2 regions of the Pseudocitrobacter sp. CD920760 genome follow, and region 2 is predicted to be linked to the other one. Evidence: predicted binding sites of a transcription regulator. Region 2 holds the regulator's gene; the other holds the start of a gene.
The links. The regulator CRP, encoded in region 2, controls carbon source genes, mostly activating them, when cyclic AMP is high. The targets are predictions, from matches to a motif close to ATGTGANNNNNNTCACAT.
Positions count from the first base shown of each region.

Region 1 (4,216 bases), 1.1 Mb from region 2:
CTATCGGTAAATGGGCGGTGGAAGGTGTGGAAACGCGAGCTCAGTTGCTCGACTCCGATGGCCTGCTGCGTCAGTCCTCTGACCCGTACATTCTGGTACGTGAAGCTTACTTCCAGCGCCACGACTTTATCGCCAACGGCGGTAAGCTGAAACCGGAAGAAAATCCGAACGCCCAGGCGATTAAGGATGATTTGAAAGATATCGATTCTGAATAAATCGCAGGGTATAGATAAAGAAAAGGTGAGCACTGAGGCTCACCTTTTTTATTGGGGAAAACTTAGAAGCGGTAGTTGAAGTTGGTACCGAACAGCCAGGCTTTACCTTCAGATTTAAAGGTGTACGGACCTTCCTGGAATTTAACGCTCTGTCCGTGCATGTAGGATACGCCCACATCAACAGACGCATCTTCATTAAGCGCATAGGTCGTACCGGCGCTCAGCCACAGGCGGTCCTGATCCGGAATAGAGATTGAACGATAGTTAGACGGAACCGGGCTATCATCGAAGGCGATACCGGTACGGAAGGTCCAGTTATCGTCATAGTAATAGGTGGTACCCAGCGCCAGGCGCCATGCGTCTTTAAAGTTCTCGTCTTTCTGGAACAGCGTGCCGCTGCTGTTGGTTGCTTTCAGTTCTTCGAACTGGCTCCAGCTGGTGTAGGTTGCGCTATAGTGGATAGCCCACTGCGGAGCCACACGGTTGTAACCGGAGATTTCCCACATTTCTGGCAGATTCAGCGTCAGAGAACCGTTGGTGGTGCTGCCATTGGTGCCTGCCGGAAGGCCGAAATTACCGAGGATTTGGTTATATGCGGACGGCAGGTCGCTCTTATAATCGCCATCAAAGTCGATTTTCACTTCAGAACGATAGGTGAAGCCGTAACGGTTATTCTTATCCAGTTCGAACAGAATACCGGCATTCCAGCCAAAGCCCCACTCGTCACCCTTCAGGTGTGCGATTTTAGTATCCGCCGGGATCTGGCCTACCTGGCCTGCCAGAGCCGGAGGAAGCACGCCAGAGCCTGCAACGATCTGACCTAAATCACCCGCATAGCGGTCGATCTTTGCACGGGCATAAACAGCGTTAACACCGGCCCCGAAGCTCCACTGACTGCTGAGGCGGTATGCGCCGCTCAGATTCAGGTTCACGGTTTGCAGGTCAGTCGTACCACCGTATGCGCCAGCGGCATAGGTGTCGTTAAACTCAGTTGCCAGACCATAGTTAGAGGTTACGGAAGCCCCCCAACCGAACTGATCGTTGATAGGCATCACGAAGTGAACGTTTGGTACCCATGCGGTAGGCGCAATGTTATCCGCTTTCAGACTGTTGCCGGTTGGCGAACGGCCTGAAACGTTCACATCCGGGTCAATATAAACCGCACCGGCAGAAAACGTCGGGCGATCAAACATCATAATCAGCGCGGGGTTACGGCTGGCGTTGCCTGCATCGTCAGCGATGGCACCTTCACCGGAATAGGCGCGGCCCAGACCAGAGGAAGAAAACTCATTAAGCTGGAAGCCTGCAGACCAGGCGTGGGTAGAAACGAGTGCCACTGCGACTGCGAGAGCAGACTTTGTAAACCGGGTTTTCTGGCTCATGACCATAACCTCATTGAGTTATTTTTATACAAAAAATGTTACATGTAGTAACAGAAGCGCGAAGTGTAGGGGCTGGACTACGTCAGAGAAATCAGACCAGTGACGAGAGTATAGGTCTGACCAGATGTGATGTTGCAATATTGTTTCTCAGATTTTACGTAGATGATCACCGAAACGGGATCTGGTTAGCAAATTTGGTGAGGTCGAGCTTCATCTGTTTGGGTGATTTTTGTTTTAGATCATTTTTAAGTGTGATTTCGGTCACTTATCTCAATTGGCATAATTAACAACTGGAGGGAGCTTTCCGGGGAGCGTAAAATAACGGCATCGTTTATCTGGCACCTTCGCGTGCATATACAGAGGAAATCTACAATGAGTAAATGCAGTGCTGATGAAACCCCGGTTTGCTGCTGTATGGATGTTGGTACCATCATGGACAACTCCGATTGCACAGCCTCCTATAGCCGCGTTTTTGCAACTCGCGCTGAAGCTGAAGAAACACTCGCTGCGCTGACTGAACGCGCGCGTGGCGTTGAATCCGATCCGTGCGTCATCACCCCGGTCTTCAAAGACGTTGAGGGCGGCGTACAGATGGATATCGATTTTGTTTTTGCCTGCGAAGCAGAAACGCTGATCTTCCAGCTGGGTCTGCGTTAATCCTTCCCAAACGCCTCTGCGATGCAGGGGCGTTTTCTTTTCCCCCTCCAGTGTGTTTTAGCTCCCATTTTTCTCTCTCTCCGATTGGCTTAATGTAAAAAATTAGTTAAGACTGTTATCAGGTCCGACCACTTTGGTTTTATCTTTTAACAGGGGAGTTTTATGAGTCAGGCATTACCGCTTATCACCCGTCAGGGCGATCGCATTGCCATTGTCAGTGGTTTACGTACCCCATTTGCCCGTCAGGCCACCGCCTTTCACGGCGTACCGGCGATTGACCTCGGCAAAATGGTCGTGGGCGAAATGCTGGCGCGTAGCGAAATTCCCCCTGAAATGATCGAACAACTGGTCTTCGGCCAGGTTGTTCAGATGCCAGAAGCGCCAAACATTGCCCGCGAAATTGTCCTCGGTACGGGGATGAACGTGCATACGGATGCCTACAGCGTTAGTCGCGCCTGCGCTACCAGTTTTCAGGCGGTCGCCAACGTGGCCGAAAGCCTGATGGCAGGGACTATTCGCGCGGGTATTGCGGGCGGGGCGGATTCCTCTTCCGTGCTGCCGATTGGCGTCAGCAAAAAGCTGGCGCGAACGCTGGTGGATGCCAATAAAGCGCGTACGCTTGGGCAGCGTCTGAAACTCTTTTCCCGCCTTAAGCTGCGCGACCTGATGCCGGTCCCCCCGGCGGTTGCGGAGTATTCTACCGGCCTGCGGATGGGCGATACGGCTGAACAGATGGCGAAGACGTACCACATCACGCGTGAACAGCAGGATGCGCTGGCACATCGCTCGCATCAACTGGCAGCACAGGCGTGGGCGGAAGGCAAACTGGCGGATGAAGTAATGACGGCCTACGCGCCGCCGTTCCGCGACCCGCTGGAGCAGGACAACAACATACGCGGCACCTCGACGCTGGCGGATTACGCCAAACTGCGCCCGGCATTCGACCGTAAACATGGTTCGGTCACGGCGGCCAACAGTACGCCGCTGACCGATGGCGCGGCGGCGGTGATATTAATGACCGAATCGCGTGCCCGCGAGCTGGGCTTAACGCCGCTGGGCTATCTGCGCAGCTACGCGTTTACCGCCATTGAGGTGCAGCAGGATATGCTGCTCGGCCCGGCATGGGCCACGCCGCTGGCGCTCGATCGTGCGGGCCTCACCCTCGCAGATTTAACGTTGTTTGATATGCATGAAGCGTTTGCCGCACAAACGCTGGCGAATATTCAGTGCCTCGCAAGCGATCGGTTTGCCCGCGACGTGCTGGGGCGTGCTCAGGCCACCGGTGAGATTGACGAAAGCAAATTCAACGTTCTGGGCGGATCGATAGCCTATGGGCACCCCTTTGCCGCCACTGGCGCGCGAATGATCACGCAAACGCTCAATGAGTTACGCCGCCGGGGAGGCGGTTTTGGCCTGGTCACCGCCTGTGCGGCGGGTGGTTTGGGCGCGGCAATGGTACTGGAGGCTGAATAATGACGACAATATCCGCATTTTCTCTCACCGTTCGCCCGGATAACGTCGCCATAATTACCATCGATGTGCCGGACGAGAAAATGAATACCCTGAAGGCTGAGTTTGGCACGCAGGTGCGGGCTATCCTCAAGCAAATTCGCGACAACAAAGCGCTTCAGGGCGTGGTGATTACCTCTGCCAAGCCTGACAACTTTATTGCCGGGGCCGATATCAACATGATTGGCAACTGTGCCAGCGCGCAGGAAGCCGAAGGGCTGGCGCGGCAGGGGCAGCAGATCATGGCGGAGCTGAACGGCTTGTCTCTCCCGGTGATCGCCGCCATTCACGGGGCGTGCCTTGGCGGCGGGCTGGAGCTGGCGCTTGCCTGTCACGGGCGCGTCTGTTCTGACGATCCTAAAACGGTGCTTGGGTTACCGGAAGTGCAGCTTGGTCTGCTGCCGGGCTCTGGCGGTACCCAGCGATTGCCGCGCCTGGTTGGCGTGAGTACGG
Region 1 is NZ_CM173490.1:3,690,320-3,694,535, reverse strand. It holds gene mlaA (phospholipid-binding lipoprotein MlaA) at 1-215, shown strand, start outside; gene fadL (long-chain fatty acid transporter FadL) at 278-1,603, opposite strand; gene AC1MKH_RS17295 (YfcZ/YiiS family protein) at 1,970-2,254, shown strand; gene fadI (acetyl-CoA C-acyltransferase FadI) at 2,417-3,727, shown strand; gene fadJ (fatty acid oxidation complex subunit alpha FadJ) at 3,727-4,216, shown strand, end outside.
Region 1: the regulator CRP is predicted to act here: its motif matches at 1,847-1,864, upstream of AC1MKH_RS17295 (YfcZ/YiiS family protein).

Region 2 (4,216 bases):
GTGGCAACCGCTGCCTGAGCCGACCGACGTGCTGTTCTATGAAGGGCTGCACGGCGGCGTGGTCACGCCGCATCATGATGTGGCAAAGCATGTCGATTTACTGGTGGGTGTGGTGCCAATCGTAAACCTGGAGTGGATCCAGAAGATGATCCGCGACACCAGCGAGCGGGGTCACTCCCGCGAGGCGGTGATGGATTCCGTGGTCCGTTCGATGGAAGATTACATCAACTACATCACCCCGCAGTTCTCGCGCACGCATCTCAACTTCCAGCGTGTGCCAACGGTCGATACCTCCGATCCCTTCGCCGCCAAAGGCATTCCGTCGCTGGATGAGAGCTTTGTGGTGATCCACTTCCGCAATCTCGATAATATCGATTTCCCGTGGCTGCTGGCGATGTTGCAGGGCTCGTTTATCTCGCATATGAATACGCTGGTAGTGCCCGGCGGCAAGATGGGGCTGGCGATGGAATTGATCATGACGCCGCTGGTGCAGCGGTTGATGGAAGGGAAGAAGATTGGGTGAAGGGTGCAGGCTGGGCCCCTCACCCCGGCCCTCTCCCGCAGGGAGAGGGAGAAAATCAGCGCAGAACCTGAACACCGCACGGTCAGTCCCCTCTCCCTGCGGGAGAGGGTTAGGGTGAGGGGTGTCTCAACTTACCCCTCCACCACCTCATAAGAATGGGTAATGTTCACCGCTTTGCCCAGCATCAGCGCCACTGAACAATATTTCTCAGCGGACAAGTCCACCGCACGGGACACCGCCGCATCTTTCAGCTCTTTGCCGGTCACAATGAAGTGCAGATTAATGTGCGTGAATAGACGTGGCGCTTCTTCGCGGCGTTCAGACGTCAGTTTAACTTCACAATCGGTCACGTCGTAACGGCCCTTTTGCAGAATAGACACCACGTCGATGGCGCTACAGCCGCCCGCTGCCATCAGCACGATTTCCATCGGGCTTGGCGCTTTATCACCTGAGTTGCCATCCATCAAAATCTGGTGCCCGGAAGCCGACTCACCCAGGAAGGTTAACCCTTCAACCCATTTCACACGCGCTTGCATAATTGTCACTCCAGAGTTGCAAATTTATTGTCAGATTACGCGCACATAACAAATCTCGCAACGGAAGTAGACCTGGGTCATGCTGAAGCGAGACACCAGGAGACACACGGCAAAAGCTATGCTAAAACAGTCGGGATGCTACAGAGATACATAAACGTACTGCATGTATGCAGAGGACATCACATACTGGTCGCGACAATCTTTGACGACCAACTTCCCAGGTAGAGGGAAGGATATTATTTCAACCAGTGGCTGCCTGATTTATGCCGCTGGCGATAGCTTATAACAGAGGATAACCGCGCATGGTGCTTGGCAAACCGCAAACAGACCCGACTCTCGAATGGTTCTTGTCTCATTGCCACATTCATAAGTACCCATCGAAGAGCACGCTGATTCACCAGGGTGAAAAAGCGGAAACGCTGTACTACATCGTTAAAGGCTCCGTGGCAGTACTCATCAAGGATGAGGAAGGCAAAGAGATGATCCTTTCCTACCTCAACCAGGGCGATTTCATCGGTGAACTGGGCCTGTTTGAAGAAGGCCAGGAACGTAGCGCCTGGGTTCGGGCGAAAACCGCCTGTGAAGTGGCTGAAATCTCCTATAAGAAATTCCGTCAGCTCATCCAGGTTAACCCGGATATCCTGATGCGTCTCTCGTCTCAGATGGCGCGCCGTCTGCAGGTCACCTCTGAGAAAGTGGGCAACCTGGCGTTCCTCGACGTTACCGGTCGTATCGCGCAGACGCTGCTGAATCTGGCAAAACAGCCGGATGCTATGACCCACCCGGACGGTATGCAGATCAAAATCACCCGTCAGGAAATCGGTCAGATCGTCGGCTGCTCTCGTGAAACCGTGGGTCGTATCCTGAAGATGCTGGAAGATCAGAACCTGATCTCCGCACACGGTAAAACGATCGTCGTTTACGGCACGCGTTAATCCCGTCTGACGGCGTATTGTTCGCGCAATACGCCGTTTTTGTCTCGTATGTGGCGCAGGCTGATTTACCATCCGGAAGTCAACTATGCACTGCGGCAAACGCTGGTGTTATGTTTGCCGGTCGCCGTCGGCCTGATTCTTGGCCAGCTTCAACACGGCTTACTGTTCTCTTTAGTGCCTGCCTGCTGCAACATCGCCGGGCTGGATACTCCCCATAAACGTTTCTTCAAACGCCTGATTATCGGTGGGTCGCTGTTCGCCGGTTGCAGCCTGATTGTGCAACTGCTGTTGGCCGATGATATCCCGCTGCCGTTTATTCTCACCGGTCTGGCGATGGTGCTGGGCGTTACCGCCGAAATCAGCGCCCTGCACGGGCGATTGCTTCCGGCCTCGCTAATTGCCGCGATTTTTACCCTGAGCCTGGCGGGCAATATGCCCATCTGGGAACCGTTACTGATCTACGCGCTCGGCACGCTGTGGTACGGGTTGTTCAACTGGTTTTGGTTCTGGCTGTGGCGTGAACAACCGCTACGCGAGTCGTTAAGCCTGCTTTACCGCCAACTGGCGGAGTACTGCGAAGCCAAATATAGCCTGCTGACGCAACATACCGACCCCAATACCGCCCTGCCGCCGTTGCTTAATCGTCAGCAGAAAGTGGTCGATCTGATTTCCCAGTGCTATCAGCAGATGCACATGCTGGCGGCCAATCAGCACAATGATTACAAGCGCCTGCTGCGCGCCTTCCAGATGGGGCTGGATTTGCAGGAGCACATTTCGGTGAGTCTGCACCAGCCGGAAGAGGTGCAAAAACTGGTCGAGCGCAGCCACGCCGAAGCGGTGATTCGCTGGAACGCGCAAACCGTCGCCGCGCGCCTGCGGGTCATGGCCGATGATATTCTCTATCACCGCTTCCCGACGCGCTTCAACATGGATAAGCAAATTGGCGCGCTGGAGAAAATTGCCCGCCAGCATCCCGATAACCCGGTTGGGCAATTCTGCGCCTGGCACTTCAGCCGCATCGCCAAAGTGTTGCGTTCGCAGCGTCCGCTTTATCCGCGTAATCTGATGGCTGATAAAGAGCGCCGTCTGCCGCTGTTCCCGGCGCTGAAAAGCTATCTGTCGCTGAAATCGCCCGCGCTGCGTAATGCCGCACGTTTAAGCGTGATGCTGAGCATCGCCAGCCTGATGGGCGCAGCGCTGCATCTGCCAAAACCCTACTGGATCTTAATGACCGTGCTGTTGGTGACGCAAAACGGTTACGGCGCGACGCGCGTGCGTATCTTCCACCGTGCGGCGGGCACCCTGGCGGGGCTGGTGATTGCCGCCGCCACACTGCATTATCACTTCCCGGAAGGGTTTGCGCTGGCCGCGATGCTGGTGATCACCCTGATAAGCTATCTGATCATTCGTAAAAGCTACGGCTGGGCGACGGTGGGTTTCACCATTACGGCGGTATATACCCTGCAATTGCTGACGCTCAACGGCGAGCAGTTTATCGTCGCGCGTTTCGCCGACACCATTATTGGCTGCCTGATTGCCTTCGGCGGCATGCTGTGGCTGTGGCCGCAGTGGCAAAGCGGCCTGCTGCGGAAAAATGCGCACTCTGCGCTGGAAGCGGATCAGGAAGCGATCCAGTTAATTTTGAGTGACGACCCTTCCGCGGAAAAACTGGCGTATCAACGTATGCGCGTCAACCAGGCGCATAACGCCTTGTTTAACTCGCTCAATCAGGCGATGCAGGAACCGGGCTTTAATACGCACTATCTGGAAGATATGAAACTGTGGGTGACGCACAGCCAGTTCATCGTCGAACATATCAACGCCATGACCACGCTGGCGCGTGAGCACGACACGCTCTCGCCGGAGCTGATGCAACGTTATCTGGAATCGTGTGAAGTCGCCCTGCAACGCTGCCAGCAACGTCTGGAGTATGATGAATCGGGCAGCAGCGGGGATGTGAACATCATGGAGTCGCCGGATACGCTGTCCCACGGGCCACTCAGCACCATGGAACAGCATCTCCAGCGTATTCTGGGCCATCTCAACACCATGCACACCATTTCATCGGTGGCATGGCGTCAGCGGCCACGGCACGGTATCTGGCTAAACCGCCATATCAACTGACGACTTTCGCCACCGCCTGTGCAAAGCGCGTCATGCCGTCGTCGATGTCTTTTTCTTCCACCACCAGCGATGGCGCGAAACGCATCACGTCTGGCCCG
Region 2 is NZ_CM173490.1:4,766,205-4,770,420, forward strand. It holds gene AC1MKH_RS22520 (phosphoribulokinase) at 1-523, shown strand, start outside; gene AC1MKH_RS22525 (OsmC family protein) at 655-1,059, opposite strand; gene crp (cAMP-activated global transcriptional regulator CRP) at 1,362-1,994, shown strand; gene AC1MKH_RS22535 (YccS/YhfK family putative transporter) at 2,043-4,118, shown strand; gene argD (bifunctional acetylornithine/succinyldiaminopimelate transaminase) at 4,111-4,216, opposite strand, start outside.